One region of the Enterococcus sp. S86.2 genome, then DNA from elsewhere that is predicted to be linked to it. Evidence: a T-box and tRNA genes for the amino acid it is inferred to sense, from the RefSeq annotation. Region 1 holds a T-box; the other holds one or more tRNA genes.
What was found. A T-box is a leader RNA that pairs with one kind of tRNA and senses whether it is charged. The one in region 1 lies ahead of aspS (aspartate--tRNA ligase), so its partner is inferred to be a tRNA-Asp.
Positions count from the first base shown of each region.

Region 2: it has a tRNA-Asp gene. The T-box ahead of aspS (aspartate--tRNA ligase) is inferred to sense a tRNA for this amino acid. The anticodon was not compared.

Region 1 covers NZ_CM206813.1:2,262,122-2,269,691, forward strand. The annotation lists gene AC6R0T_RS10700 (acyltransferase family protein) at 1-1,757, opposite strand, end outside; gene AC6R0T_RS10705 (YitT family protein) at 1,816-2,691, opposite strand; gene aspS (aspartate--tRNA ligase) at 2,845-4,617, opposite strand; T-box leader at 4,690-4,895, opposite strand; gene AC6R0T_RS10715 (aldo/keto reductase) at 5,236-6,174, shown strand; gene AC6R0T_RS10720 (acyl-CoA thioesterase) at 6,233-6,661, shown strand; gene AC6R0T_RS10725 (S-ribosylhomocysteine lyase) at 6,947-7,411, opposite strand; gene AC6R0T_RS10730 (class I SAM-dependent methyltransferase) at 7,465-7,570, opposite strand, start outside.
Region 2 covers NZ_CM206813.1:357,459-365,028, forward strand. The annotation lists rRNA gene AC6R0T_RS01485 (23S ribosomal RNA) at 1-1,286, shown strand, start outside; rRNA gene rrf (5S ribosomal RNA) at 1,365-1,480, shown strand; tRNA gene AC6R0T_RS01495 (tRNA-Val) at 1,489-1,561, shown strand; tRNA gene AC6R0T_RS01500 (tRNA-Lys) at 1,565-1,637, shown strand; tRNA gene AC6R0T_RS01505 (tRNA-Leu) at 1,648-1,729, shown strand; tRNA gene AC6R0T_RS01510 (tRNA-Thr) at 1,736-1,808, shown strand; tRNA gene AC6R0T_RS01515 (tRNA-Gly) at 1,819-1,890, shown strand; tRNA gene AC6R0T_RS01520 (tRNA-Leu) at 1,911-1,996, shown strand; tRNA gene AC6R0T_RS01525 (tRNA-Arg) at 2,007-2,080, shown strand; tRNA gene AC6R0T_RS01530 (tRNA-Pro) at 2,095-2,168, shown strand; tRNA gene AC6R0T_RS01535 (tRNA-Ala) at 2,183-2,255, shown strand; tRNA gene AC6R0T_RS01540 (tRNA-Met) at 2,289-2,362, shown strand; tRNA gene AC6R0T_RS01545 (tRNA-Ile) at 2,376-2,449, shown strand; tRNA gene AC6R0T_RS01550 (tRNA-Ser) at 2,478-2,567, shown strand; tRNA gene AC6R0T_RS01555 (tRNA-Met) at 2,616-2,689, shown strand; tRNA gene AC6R0T_RS01560 (tRNA-Asp) at 2,708-2,783, shown strand; tRNA gene AC6R0T_RS01565 (tRNA-Gly) at 2,785-2,855, shown strand; tRNA gene AC6R0T_RS01570 (tRNA-Ile) at 2,872-2,945, shown strand; tRNA gene AC6R0T_RS01575 (tRNA-Ser) at 2,974-3,061, shown strand; tRNA gene AC6R0T_RS01580 (tRNA-Glu) at 3,070-3,141, shown strand; tRNA gene AC6R0T_RS01585 (tRNA-Ser) at 3,158-3,247, shown strand; tRNA gene AC6R0T_RS01590 (tRNA-Met) at 3,296-3,369, shown strand; tRNA gene AC6R0T_RS01595 (tRNA-Asp) at 3,387-3,459, shown strand; tRNA gene AC6R0T_RS01600 (tRNA-Phe) at 3,464-3,536, shown strand; tRNA gene AC6R0T_RS01605 (tRNA-Ile) at 3,583-3,656, shown strand; tRNA gene AC6R0T_RS01610 (tRNA-Glu) at 3,666-3,737, shown strand; SMK box riboswitch at 3,830-3,906, shown strand; gene metK (methionine adenosyltransferase) at 3,904-5,094, shown strand; gene AC6R0T_RS01620 (MDR family MFS transporter) at 5,254-6,720, shown strand; gene AC6R0T_RS01625 (alpha/beta hydrolase) at 6,868-7,570, shown strand, end outside.

The sequences.
Region 1 (7,570 bases):
TTTTTATATTGCTTTGCCATTTTGGTCAAAGCTGCATTAACTGTGCCTTGTGTTCGAACAGTCGGGGCACGCATATTGATCCAGTAAACTTTGCGGTCTTTCCCCATTACATTCATAATGTCGGCAAATTGTTGGTCTGTAAATGGACTGTTGGTTCCAAGACCAATAATGACTGTATCATGTAACAATTTATCATCTTTTAGTTTTTGCAGTAAATCTACGCTAGCATAGACCTGCCGATTAATTTCAGCGTCTACTACTGAATTCGGGAACATTTCATTTAAACCTGCTGCTGCGCCTAACATGACCGAATCACCAAAGAAAGTAAATTTCGCCGCATCAGATTTTTTTACTTGTTGGTCTGTGACACCATATTTCTTGGCTAATTCTAAATGTTGTTCTGCTTGTTTTGCGGTGGCTTCTTTATCTTGACTTCCGCTAGTTGAGCTTTCAGTTGTCTTTTCTTTTGCAGTTTTTTTCGATTCAGCGGCAATCTTGCGATTGGCTAAGATCTGTTCTTTCATTCTTTGCTGATTAGCATCTACGTGATTTACCGGCGCAATAACTAAACCTACCAGTGTAATTGCTAAGATGGCAATAGTTGGGATTAGCGCTGGTTTCTGGCGACTTAAGATTGGTTTTTTAAACCAGCCTTTGACTGTCTGCCAAGTTTTACTGTAGTCAAAGTTTTTTAATGGCTTTTCAAAGAACTGATACGATAGTTCACTCAAAAGCATAATTAAAAAGATTTCAACTATCGTGTGCAGCAAAACATTGTCTGCTAAGTTTTTTATTTTTGCTTCATAAAAAATCATGACCGGATATTGATACAAATAAATCCAATAGCTCCGACTGCCAATGTAGCTAAAAATCGGATTGGTAAGCCATTTGTTTAAGCTGGCACCAGGATGTACCACGACGGCCAGCAACAAAACACATAAGATACTGATTAAAAAGAAGCCGCCATAATACAAAAATTTACTTTGATCACTTAAGAAAAAGAAACTCAAAATCAAAAGGAGTAAAGAACCTAATCCCACCCCATTTAATAAGCGTTTGGCTTCGCGGGGAATTTTTTCTTTTAAATGATTCGAAGGCCAAATGAATGCTAACGCACTACCTAACCAAATTCCAAAGACACGGGTATCCGTACCATAGTACACCCGTGTTGGATCGCTACCAGGCTTAAATAAAATCGCCATCCAGATTGCCGAAGCAATAGCACCAATCACAATGGCAATAAAAATCTTCCCTCTTTTTTTCAAAAGCAACATCAATATAATAAATATAATGGGCCAAATTAAATAGTTTTGAGCCTCAACAGCGGTGTACCAAATATGGGTAAAAGGCGATTCATTGTTGAAGCGGTCAAAATAAGAAGCGCCATTATTGATTTGCCACCAGTTATTGAAAAATAATAGGCTACTAAAAAATACGCCTCGTAAATTATTCAAGAGGTTACGTTGAAATAACGTAATATACGCAGTGGAAAGCACCATTACCAACGCTAAGTTGGGCCACAGACGCTTTAATCGTTTTTTGTAAAAGGTCAGTAAGCGAATCTTCCCCGTTGCTTGCCACTCTTGATTTAAATGATCGGTAATCAAATAACCTGAAATTGCAAAAAATATCGCTACCCCTAAATAACCACCTTTTACTTTATCAGGCAAAAGGTGATAAAAGATAACGCCTAAAACAGCCAAGGTGCGCACACCATCAAGGCCGGTAATGTATCTTCGTTTTGTTTTTTGTTCCATGACTTCGCCACTTTTCAAAATAAATTCTTGTAGATTATTTCCTTTTTTATCTTGCTATTTATAATTCTTCTTCATAAAAACGTCCTAAAATTTGAACATTTTCGGCAATACTCACAAAGGCTTTCGGATCAGATTCACGCATAGCCTGTCGTAATAACGGTAGCTCAAAGCGTGTACACACAGTTAAAAGCACCGTCTGTTTATCGTGTTTATAAGCGCCTTCTGCCTCATTAATAATAGTAATTCCCCGGCGCATTTTATCTTGAATATGATGAATAACCGCATCTGGATGACGGGTGATAATGGTCACCTGCATTTTCTTTTGCTTGGTAAAAACGGCATCAGTGACTTTGCCACTAACAAAAATAGCGATGGCACTATATAAAGCATATTGCCAGCCAAAGAGTAAGCCTGCAGCAAACATAATCAAAATATTAAAGATAATGGAAATTGATCCCACCGTCTTACCGGTCTTTTTTTGGATGGCAATACTGACAAAATCCAAGCCCCCAGAAGATAGACCACTTCTTAGTGCATAGCCAATTCCAGCTCCCATGACGGCACCACCGAAAATAGCACAGACAATTGGATCTGTAGTTAAAACTTCTTCTGGCATAATCTGCATAAACAGTGAGGTCAATATAACTGTAATCCCGGTAAAAATCGTAAACTTATGGCCTACCTTATACCAGCCAACTAAAAATAATGGCAGATTTAAAATCAATAAATTTGCCGAAACCGGCAGATGAAACCCTAATAAATCTTTAGATAGCGTCGTGATGATTTGGGCTACCCCAGTAATCCCACTAGAATAAATTTTCCCCGGCTGGTAAAAAAAGTTCACCGCAATTGAGGCTAAAATTGCGTAAACCACTGAAAACGAAAACTTTTGCAAATAGTCAGTAAAATTGACTTTTTGCGCAATATTTTTCATGATAAAAAAGCTCCTTATGCCTTTAACTAAGAGGCCAGCCAAATCAATGCACAACACAATAATTCAACTTTCTTCTCGCTGTGTACATTATACGAAGTCTAGCCCAAAAAGAAAAGGACAACCCACCAAAGTGAGCGTCCTTTTAAGATTCTTTTAGTCTTCTTCTGTAGCGGTCACATCAATACTTAATTCAAACAACTGTAAAGGTGAAACCGTGCTTGGTGCTTGCGTCATTGGATCGGCTGCTTTCCCATTTTTTGGAAAGGCAATGACTTCGCGAATATTGTCTTCTCCTGCCAACAACATAACAAAACGATCTAAGCCTAATGCGATACCGCCAAGTGGTGGGAATCCGTACTCTAGGGCATCTAGTAAGAAACCAAATTGTTCTTGCATTTCTACTCGACCAAAACCTAATGCTGCAAACATTTTTTCTTGTAATTCACGTTCATGAATACGCAACGAGCCGCCACCTAATTCATAACCATTTAAAACAATATCATAGGCCTGGGCATATACTTTAGTTGGGTCGGTTGTTAAATATTGAATATCTTCTTCTTTTGGTAAAGTAAATGGATGGTGCGCAGAAACATAGCGCCCTTCTTCTTCACTGTATTCAAATTGTGGCCAGTCTGTAATCCACAAGAAATTGAATTTACTTTCATCAATTAGCCCTAATTCTTTGGCCATTTTATTACGAACAGCCCCCAAAGCAGCCGTGACTACGTTAAATTGATCGGCACCAAACATAAGCAAGTCTCCAACTTGCGCGTTTGTTGCTTTTATAATTTCTGCTTCTTTTTCGGTTAAGAATTTAGCAATTGGACCTTTTAAGCCATCTTCTTCCACTTTCACCCAGGCTAATCCTTTGGCACCAAATTGACTAACATAATGCGCATAGTTGTCCATATCTTTGCGTGAATATTTGCTGGCAGCACCTTTGGCATTTAATGCTTTAACCACACCACCAGAAGTTAGTGCCATTTGGAAAACTTTGAAATCGACATCTTTTACAACATCGCCTAAGTCCACCAATTCCATTTCAAAACGAGTGTCGGGTTTATCACTACCATAACGATTCATCGCATCATCATAAGTCATGCGTGGAAATGGCAATTTTACATCTATGCCTTTAACTTCTTTCATCACGCGGGCGATCATGCCTTCCGTTAAATCTTGAATTTCTTCAACTGTTAGAAAACTCATTTCCATATCTACTTGGGTGAATTCTGGTTGTCGATCGCCCCGTAAATCTTCATCCCGGAAACAACGGGCAATTTGATAATAGCGATCAAATCCAGCATTCATCAATAGTTGCTTAAATAGTTGTGGTGATTGCGGTAATGCATAAAAATGTCCTGGGTGTACCCGAGAAGGAACTAAATAATCCCGTGCGCCTTCTGGAGTTGATTTACCAAGGTAAGGCGTTTCAATATCCAAGAAGCCATTTTCATCTAAATAATGACGAATTGCTTGGGTAGTTTTATGACGCATGATAATATTTTGTGTCATTTTTGGACGACGTAAGTCAATTGAACGATTTTTCATCCGAATTTCATCGCTAATTTCTTGCTCGTCTTCAATTGCAAAGGGCGGTGTCTTCGCTTTGTTTAAAACTGTAATGTCACTTGCGATAACTTCGAATTCACCGGTTTTCATTTTTGGATTAATTGCTGCTTCATCCCGTAAAATAACTTTACCCGTTACTTCAATTACGTATTCACTGCGACATTTGTCAGCAATTTCCCAAGCTGCTTTTGATAATTCGGGATTGAAGACAACTTGCACGATACCTTCTCGGTCACGCAAATCAATAAAAATTACGCCACCTAAATCACGACGTTTTTGAACCCAACCTTTTAATGTAACTGTTTGTTCTAATTCTGCTTTTGAAACTAAACCACAATACACAGTTCGTTTTGCCATTTTTTACCCTCCATAGACACTTTTTTAATCAGTAATTGGCAGTTTTTGAAAAACAAAAAAAGCCCTTGTGAGAACAAGGGCGAATTGTTAGTCCACGGTACCACCTAAATTTGAAAGTTAAACTTTCCTCAACACCGATAACGTTGGTGAAACGGAAGCGGCTTTGCACGCGCTCATCTCCAGAATGTCTTTGACAAATAAGACTTAAACTACTTTCAGCCAAGGTAGTTCTCTCTAAAAAGTGACTTATCTGCTACTCTTTCTTTCACTGATTTTAACTATTACTGTTAAGCTACTAGAATTACGTGAAAATGTCAAGATTTTTCAAAAAGCTTTTCAAAAAAATGACGGACTGCGATGAAAAAATGCTGAGTAAACCTTGTTTAGTTCCCAAAAAATAAACGTGAAATTTTTGAAAATTGTTCCGCAAGTTTCTCAAGATTTCGACTTTTCGACTTATTGTTACGAAGAGTTAGTGCTTGCAGCTAGCTTTTTTTCCTCTTTTTAACTAGGAACATAAGAAATTAATTTTACACAAGACGTTTCAATTCAGCTTTTTGTCAGATTGATTTAGACTAAAGTAAAGATAGAAAAGTAAACATACAGGAGGTCTTTTTCATGGCAGATGTACAAATTGGTAAATCACAAGTTTACGCATCAACTTTAGGACTTGGCACAAATAAAATTGGTGGGCATAACCTTTTCAAAAATTTAGATGACGAAGTGGGCAAAGAGGTTTTACGCACTGCGCTACGCAATGGTGTCACCATGCTAGACACAGCCTATGCTTATGGTTTGGGTCAATCGGAAAAATTAATCGGTGAAGTTCTACAAGAAGATGAATTTGATCGAGCTCGCGTGATTATCGCGACCAAAGCTGCCCATATTCCTGGCAACGAAGACAAAATGGACAATCGTCCCGAATTTTTAAAAAATGCCGTAGAAGATGCTCTACAACGCCTACAAACAGAGTACATTGACATTTTTTACATTCATTTCCCAGATGAAACTACACCAAAAAATGAAGCTGTAAAAGCTTTACATGAATTAAAAGAAGCCGGTAAAATTCGGGCTATTGGTGTTTCTAATTTTTCTTTAGCGCAAGTAAAAGAAGCAAATTTAGACAATTATGTCGATGTTGTTGAAGACAATTACAATTTATTACACCGTAAAGCCGAAACAGAATTGTTTCCTTATTTAGACAAACACCAAATCAGCTTTATCCCTTATTTCCCATTAGCTTCTGGTTTGCTATCAGGAAAATATACAGCGGATCAAAAATTTTCTGCTCCAGACCCGCGAAGTAAAAAAGCCGATTTTACCGGCGAACGTTATCAAAAAATTATCGCCACAATGGAAGAGATGAAGATTATCGCTCACCGTAACGATGCCACCGTTTCACAATTAGTTTTGGCTTGGTATTTGAAAAATCCCCATATTGCTGCTGTGATTCCTGGTGCTCGCAATGAAGAACAAATGCGTGCCAATGCAAAAGCAACAGACATTCGCCTCAACAATGACGATTATGAATTAATTGATGATTTATTCCGTTTTTAATATTCTGGTACTTTTTATAAAAGACTGCTATGCTAAATAAAAAAAGACAGGAGCAACTATGGAGAAATATTCAGGATATGTCCGCAGTCCCCATTATTATGAAACCGACCAAATGCAAATTATCCACCACTCCAATTATATACGTTGGTTTGAAGAAGCTCGTGTTGATTTATTGGAACACTTAGGGCTGCCTTATCACATTTTAGAAGCAAGCGGCATTATCGTCCCGGTACTTGGGGTGAGTTGTCAGTATAAAGATATGATTCGTTACGGTGATACGGTAAAAATTCATGTTTCAGTAGAAAAATATACCGGTACCCGTCTAAATTTTGCGTATCGTATTACACCTGTAACAGATGAAAGTAAAATCTTGACGACAGGTGACAGTCAACACTGCTTCTTGCAAGGAGATTCCGGGCGTTTGGTCCACTTAAAAAAAGCAAACCCAGCCTTTCACCAACTATTCAGTGATTATACAGCCCTCTAAAAATTTATTAAAAAAGGACTAGCTAGAAAAATCGAAAAAATCCTTCAGCCCTGAGAGATAAGATCAGAACTTTTTTAAAATTGTTGCTTAATTTTTTGGAAATTTCGCCTTGTTTCTTAAAGTGCTAGTTTGTGAAACAGCCACGGATACAGCTGCAATTAATTTCACGGGAAAACTTTATATCTTCTGATTGAAACCAAAACACCGAGATAAAGGAAATAACGTCCTTGATCTCGGTGTTTTTCACTTAAGCTCTGAACGGCTAAGAGCTTGAGCTTAACTTTTTTATTTTGTAGCAAAAACTTCTGACCACTCATCTTCTTTAGCTAAAAATTCTCGGGCTAAACTTTTAGCACCTTCCAGCGTATGATTAGCTGCCCAGCCACATTGTTTTTCATTACTTGCAGGCACTTCTGTCGCTTCTAATACATCTTCCATCGTTTTTTTCAAAACACTTAAGATCTCAGCGTAATTATCATGATTTAAAACCGTTAAGTAAAAACCGGTTTGGCATCCCATCGGGGACCAGTCTACAATATAATCGGCATGATTTCGAATTAATTCGGCTGTTAAATGCTCCAAAGAATGCAAGCTTTTCATTTCCATATGTTCTTTATTGGGCTGTTTAAAACGGACATCATACTTAATAATCGTATCGCCATTGCCCCCTGTTTTACGATCAGCAACGCGAACATAAGGTGCGCTTACTTTTGTGTGGTCTAAATTGAAACTTTCAACATTCATCTTCATTGTTGTTACTCCTTTTCATTTAAATTTCCTGAATTTTTGGGGAAGTTTTTGCATTATTTTTTTACAGCTTCGGCAATCCAGGCAAAGGTGTTAATCTGCCAAAATTTTACCGCAAAACCAGCTTCATGGAAATAGTTTTCTAAATCTGGTAATAAAGGA
Region 2 (7,570 bases), 920 kb from region 1:
AAGACAACGGCCCGTACCGCAAACCGACACAGGTAGTCGAGGAGAGAATCCTAAGGTGAGCGAGAGAACTCTCGTTAAGGAACTCGGCAAAATGACCCCGTAACTTCGGGAGAAGGGGTGCTGACCGCAAGGTCAGCCGCAGTGAATAGGCCCAAGCGACTGTTTATCAAAAACACAGGTCTCTGCAAAATCGAAAGATGAAGTATAGGGGCTGACGCCTGCCCGGTGCTGGAAGGTTAAGAGGAGTGCTTAGCGTAAGCGAAGGTACGAATTGAAGCCCCAGTAAACGGCGGCCGTAACTATAACGGTCCTAAGGTAGCGAAATTCCTTGTCGGGTAAGTTCCGACCCGCACGAAAGGCGTAACGATTTGGGCACTGTCTCAACGAGAGACTCGGTGAAATTTTAGTACCTGTGAAGATGCAGGTTACCCGCGACAGGACGGAAAGACCCCATGGAGCTTTACTGTAGTTTGATATTGAGTGTCTGTACCACATGTACAGGATAGGTAGGAGCCGTAGAGATCGGGACGCTAGTTTCGAAGGAGGCAATGGTGGGATACTACCCTTGTGTTATGGCCACTCTAACCCGCACCACTAATCGTGGTGGGAGACAGTGTCAGATGGGCAGTTTGACTGGGGCGGTCGCCTCCTAAAAGGTAACGGAGGCGCCCAAAGGTTCCCTCAGAATGGTTGGAAATCATTCGCAGAGTGTAAAGGCAGAAGGGAGCTTGACTGCGAGACTTACAAGTCGAGCAGGGACGAAAGTCGGGCTTAGTGATCCGGTGGTTCCGCATGGAAGGGCCATCGCTCAACGGATAAAAGCTACCCTGGGGATAACAGGCTTATCTCCCCCAAGAGTCCACATCGACGGGGAGGTTTGGCACCTCGATGTCGGCTCGTCGCATCCTGGGGCTGTAGTCGGTCCCAAGGGTTGGGCTGTTCGCCCATTAAAGCGGCACGCGAGCTGGGTTCAGAACGTCGTGAGACAGTTCGGTCCCTATCCGTCGCGGGCGTTGGAAATTTGAGAGGAGCTGTCCTTAGTACGAGAGGACCGGGATGGACTTACCGCTGGTGTACCAGTTGTCTCGCCAGAGGCATCGCTGGGTAGCTATGTAGGGAAGGGATAAACGCTGAAAGCATCTAAGTGTGAAGCCCACCTCAAGATGAGATTTCCCATTTCTTAAAGAAAGTAAGATCCCTGAGAGAAGATCAGGTAGATAGGTCAGGAGTGGAAGTACAGTGATGTATGGAGCGGACTGATACTAATCGATCGAGGGCTTAACCAAAGTAAAAGAAAACTCGGAAGAGTTTTGAAAAACTTCAAGATCCAGTTTTGAGTGAATGAAATTCACTTAATTAAATAGTGTGGTGGCGATAGCGAGAAGGATACACCTGTAACCATGCCGAACACAGAAGTTAAGCTTCTTAGCGCCGATTGTAGTGAAGGGTTTCCCTTTGTGAGAGTAGGACGTCGCCACGCGAACTTATGGGGGTTTAGCTCAGCTGGGAGAGCATCTGCCTTACAAGCAGAGGGTCAGCGGTTCGAACCCGTTAACCCCCATATGAGCCGTTAGCTCAGTTGGTAGAGCATCTGACTTTTAATCAGAGGGTCACAGGTTCGAGCCCTGTACGGCTCATAAGAAATATGCGGGTGTGGCGGAATTGGCAGACGCACCAGATTTAGGATCTGGCGCCTTACGGCGTGGGGGTTCAAGTCCCTTCACCCGCATAAAAGGCCGGCTTAGCTCAGTTGGTAGAGCATCTGATTTGTAATCAGAGGGTCGAGGGTTCAAGTCCTTTAGCCGGCATCAAAACCATGCGGAAATAGCTCAGTGGTAGAGCACCACCTTGCCAAGGTGGGGGTCGCGGGTTCGAACCCCGTTTTCCGCTTTACTTTAAAAAGTAAAAAAGCCGGGGTGGCGGAACTGGCAGACGCACAGGACTTAAAATCCTGCGGTGAGTGATCACCGTACCGGTTCGATTCCGGTCCTCGGCATTAGAAAGATGCGCCCATAGCTCAACTGGATAGAGTGTTTGACTACGGATCAAAAGGTTAGGGGTTCGACTCCTCTTGGGCGCGTAGTAATAATTTAACGGGAAGTAGCTCAGCTTGGTAGAGCACTTGGTTTGGGACCAAGGGGTCGCAGGTTCGAATCCTGTCTTCCCGATTTAAAAGAAATAAGGGGCCTTAGCTCAGCTGGGAGAGCGCCTGCTTTGCACGCAGGAGGTCAGCGGTTCGATCCCGCTAGGCTCCATATCATTTTAATAGTAATAATAAAGTGATTATTCGCGGTGTAGCTCAGCTGGCTAGAGCGTCCGGTTCATACCCGGGAGGTCGGGGGTTCGATCCCCTCCGCCGCGATTTTTTAGAGCCTGGACCTTTAGCTCAGTTGGTTAGAGCAGACGGCTCATAACCGTCCGGTCGTAGGTTCGAGTCCTACAAGGTCCATCCGTGGCATTGTAGATTTGATTTTTTTGGAGGATTACCCAAGTCCGGCTGAAGGGAACGGTCTTGAAAACCGTCAGGCGGGTAAAACCGTGCAAGGGTTCGAATCCCTTATCCTCCTTTGCTACAATTCTATATTTATGTAGAGAGTTAGTAAAACTTATATTATCGCGGGATGGAGCAGTCTGGTAGCTCGTCGGGCTCATAACCCGAAGGTCGTAGGTTCAAATCCTGCTCCCGCAATTTTAAAAACTAAATCCTGGTCCCGTAGTGTAGTGGTTATCACGCCTGCCTGTCACGCAGGAGATCGCGGGTTCGAGTCCCGTCGGGACCGCCATGCGGGTGTAGTTTAGTGGTAAAACCACAGCCTTCCAAGCTGTTGTCGCGAGTTCGATTCTCGTCACCCGCTTTTAGTTTTTAAATATGGGCCTATAGCTCAGCTGGTTAGAGCGCACGCCTGATAAGCGTGAGGTCGATGGTTCGAGTCCATTTAGGCCCATTACAAAATCAAAACATTTTTGGTTTTTGGGGAAGTACTCAAGTGGCTGAAGAGGCGCCCCTGCTAAGGGTGTAGGTCGGGAAACCGGCGCGAGGGTTCAAATCCCTCCTTCTCCGTTCTAGCTGGCCCGTTGGTCAAGTGGTTAAGACACCGCCCTTTCACGGCGGTAACACGGGTTCGAATCCCGTACGGGTCATTTTTTTTTTTTTTTTGGAGGATTACCCAAGTCCGGCTGAAGGGAACGGTCTTGAAAACCGTCAGGCGGGTAAAACCGTGCAAGGGTTCGAATCCCTTATCCTCCTTTGCTACAATTCTATATTTATGTAGAGAGTTAGTAAAACTTATATTATCGCGGGATGGAGCAGTCTGGTAGCTCGTCGGGCTCATAACCCGAAGGTCGTAGGTTCAAATCCTGCTCCCGCAATTATAAAACTAAACCCTGGTCCCGTAGTGTAGTGGTTATCACGCCTGCCTGTCACGCAGGAGATCGCGGGTTCGAGTCCCGTCGGGACCGTTTTGGCTCGGTAGCTCAGTTGGTAGAGCAATGGATTGAAGCTCCATGTGTCGGCAGTTCGATTCTGTCCCGCGCCATCTCTTTTTTAATGTATTTCATTGAAAAAGTTGTTTAGTTTTATATGGGCCTATAGCTCAGCTGGTTAGAGCGCACGCCTGATAAGCGTGAGGTCGATGGTTCGAGTCCATTTAGGCCCATTAATGATTGGTCCGTTGGTCAAGCGGTTAAGACACCGCCCTTTCACGGCGGTAACACGGGTTCGAATCCCGTACGGATCATGAGAAGATACGTCGTGTATCTTCTTTTTTTTGTTTTATTAGGAAATATAATAAAATAAGCGAGCTTTATCTGATTAAATCTGCTATACTACAAACGTTGCAAGTTCCCGAGAGGATTCGCACTGCGAAGATGCCTTGTAACCGAATATTATTAGGGGGAATCATCATGACAGAAAGACATTTATTTACTTCAGAATCTGTTTCTGAAGGACATCCAGATAAGGTGGCTGATCAAATCAGTGATGCAATCTTGGATGCAATTTTAGCGAAGGATCCAACTGCTCGTGTAGCATGTGAAACTTCAGTAACAACGGGTTTAGTTTTAGTGTTTGGTGAAATTTCGACATCGGCTTATGTAGATATTCAAAAAATCGTTCGAAATACGATTAAAGATATCGGTTATACACGCGCTAAATTTGGCTTTGATGGGGATACAGTTGCTGTTTTAGTAGCAATTGATGAACAATCACCTGATATTGCACAAGGCGTAGATGCCGCTTTGGAAAGTCGCGATAATAAAGATGCGATGATTGATGAGATTGGAGCAGGCGACCAAGGTTTAATGTTTGGTTTTGCTTGTGATGAAACACCAGAATTAATGCCATTGCCAATTTCTTTAAGTCATAAATTAGTTCGTCGTTTAGCAGAGCTACGTAAAAATGGTGAACTTAAATATTTACGTCCTGATGCAAAGTCGCAAGTGACGGTAGAATATGATGAAGCTGGTAAAGCTAAACGAATCGATACAGTCGTAATTAGCACACAGCACGATGATGCTGCTGACAACGCGACAATCCGTAAAGATGTGATTAAAAAAGTTATTGAACCAGTTATCCCAAGTGAATTATTAGATGAAGATACAAAATACTTTATCAATCCTACGGGACGCTTTGTAATTGGTGGGCCACAAGGAGATGCCGGGTTAACAGGTCGTAAAATTATTGTAGATACTTACGGGGGATATGCCCGTCATGGTGGCGGTGCTTTTTCTGGTAAAGATGCTACTAAAGTTGACCGTTCGGCTAGTTATGCTGCTCGTTATATTGCAAAAAATATTGTGGCGGCTAAACTTGCTAGCAAAGTTGAAGTACAATTGGCTTACGCAATCGGTGTAGCACAACCTGTTTCGATTTCAATTAATACTTTTGGAACTGGTACTGTCAGTGATGAAAAATTAATTGAAGCAATTCGTGAAAACTTTGATTTACGTCCAGCTGGCATTATTGAGATGTTGGACTTGCGTCGTCCGATTTATCGTCAGACAGCAGCTTATGGCCATTTTGGTCGGACTGATGTTGATTTACCATGGGAACACACGGATAAAGTAGACGCATTGCTAGCTAGTGTGAACGCATAATACTGATTGTTTACTTGATTTTTTTGGCCGCTATTGCTTAGGTGATAGCGGCTTTTCTTTGAGGAAAATAGCTTTTAAAAAAGAGATACGAAAATTTAAATGCAATTTTTTGCCAGTTGTTGTAAAAAGAGAGTTTAAGTTTAGTTGAGGAGGTTAAAAATGAAAAAAGAAACAAATGTTACGCTAGTTACGGTTGCTGTTTTTGTGGCAACATTTATGACAGCGGTGGAAGGAACAATCGTAACGACGGCTATGCCAACAATCGTCGGCTCATTACACGGCATTGAAATTATGAACTGGGTCTTTTCAATCTATTTATTAACCAATGCCATGTTAACACCGATTTATGGGAAATTAGCTGATAAAATCGGTCGTAAACCAATTTTCATTTTAGGAACCGTACTATTTATTATTGGTTCGGCGCTTTGTGGTCTATCTAATACGATGCTGACGTTGATTATTTCCAGAGCCATTCAAGGAATGGGAGCTGGCGCGATGATGCCAGTAGCATTGACGATTATTGGTGATTTGTATGATAAAGAAAAACGTGCGAAGGTGCTGGGGTTAAACAGTACTGCCTGGGGAATTGCCTCGGTAGTCGGTCCATTAGCTGGTGGCATTATCGTAGATACCATCGGTTGGCACTGGATTTTCTTTATTAATGTACCAATTGGAATTATTTTGATTATTTTAATTTGGCTTTATTTGGTAGAAGAAAAAGTAAGGCATCAGCAAAAGAAGATGGATATTTTTGGTAGTCTATCTTTAATGGGTCTGTTATTAGCACTATTGTTAGCTTTCCAGTTTTTAGGTGATGAAGGTTTATCTGTTAAAGTTATTGTTTTAGCAATTGTAGCAGTTGCAGCAGGGATTTTGTTTGTTTATGCAGAAAAGCGCGCAGAAGATCCCGTTATCTCGTTACACTTATTCACACAGCCTTTATTTGTGGTGGTGAACTTAGTAGCAGCGCTAGCTAGTGGCTTTTTAATTGGGGTAGATGTTTATATTCCGATGTGGATGCAAGGTGTGCTGGGACTTTCGGCTGGAATTGGCGGACTTGTTTTGGCACCATTGTCGTTATTGTGGTTAGTGGGTTCGTTTTTGGCAGGACGTTGGATGGCAACGATTGCGGTTAAACGGGTGTTGCTTCGAGGAATAATCATAACGCTTTTTGGGGCGGTTTGTTTGGTCGTGGTGCCCCAACACACAAATTGGCTTTGGTTTTTTGCTATCTCAACCATTCTCGGTATTGGTTTGGGGGCGGTGACGGTGACCTGTACGGTTAGTGCGCAAAGTAGCGTTTTGCCGGAACAGATGGGGGTAGCCACTTCTTTTAATACGTTAGCGCGGACGATTGGCCAAACGATTATGGTCTCTGTTTTTGGTATCTTATTAAATGGGATTACTGCAGCTAAGTTGCAAAGTGTGACAGTGGCAAATAAAAATGATGTCATGAATCAATTGGTAAATCCTCAGACAGCAAAACTTTTGGCATCGGGTTTACGGGAAACATTGCGGGGGATTCTTTTTGCTAGTTTACATGGTGTCTATTTGGCGGGGGCTATTTTAATTGTTGCGGCTTTGGTTTTGACCCTATTTTTGAAAAAGTCTGATACAATGGAATGAAGAAGAATTTTAGCGGGGCGTTTGTCTGCCAGATAAGAGGATGTAATTTTATTAAATTGCTTTAGAAATTTATCCCAAGCCTCTCCAAGGACAGCCAGGCGTTATCATTTTGGAAAACGAGACATTGAAAAGTCGAGGTGGCAAAAGTTGGCATTTATACAAGCAAATATTTATTCAAATGTTTTAAATTTAGACGTAGGATTGAATTTAATCTTACCGCAAAGTAGCGCACGGTTAACGCGAGACAAAAAAGACGATGTGCCGGTTTTATATCTGTTACACGGTATGGGCGGGAATGAGACAGCGTGGATGCGCCGCAGCAGTATCGAACGCTATGTACGGGAAAGTGAGATCGCAGTGGTGATGCCTACGACGGAACTAGGATTTTATACAGATACCCGTTATGACATGCAGTATTGGACTTTTATTTCAGAAGAATTACCAGATATTTTACATGAATTATTTCCACAACTAACAACCAAGAAAGAAAAAACATTTGCGGCCGGTCTTTCAATGGGAGGCTATGGTGCGATTAAATTAGGGTTGCGTTGTCCGGATAAATTTGCCGCTGTTGCTAGCCTTTCTGGTGCTTTAGCTTTGGCTAGCGATCCTGAAGTGTTATTACAATCAGGTAGCCAAGCCTATTGGGAAGGCGTTTTTGGTCCCGTTGAAAAAATGAAGGGCTCTGAAAACGATCCGATTCACCTTTTAACTACAGTAGCACCAGAAGTAGCACCTAAACTATTTGTTTGCTGCGGGACAGAGGACTTTTTGTATCAAAGTAACCAATACTTTGTTCAAAAAGCGCAAGCAGCTGGTTTTTTCATTACCTATGAAGAAGGACCAGGAG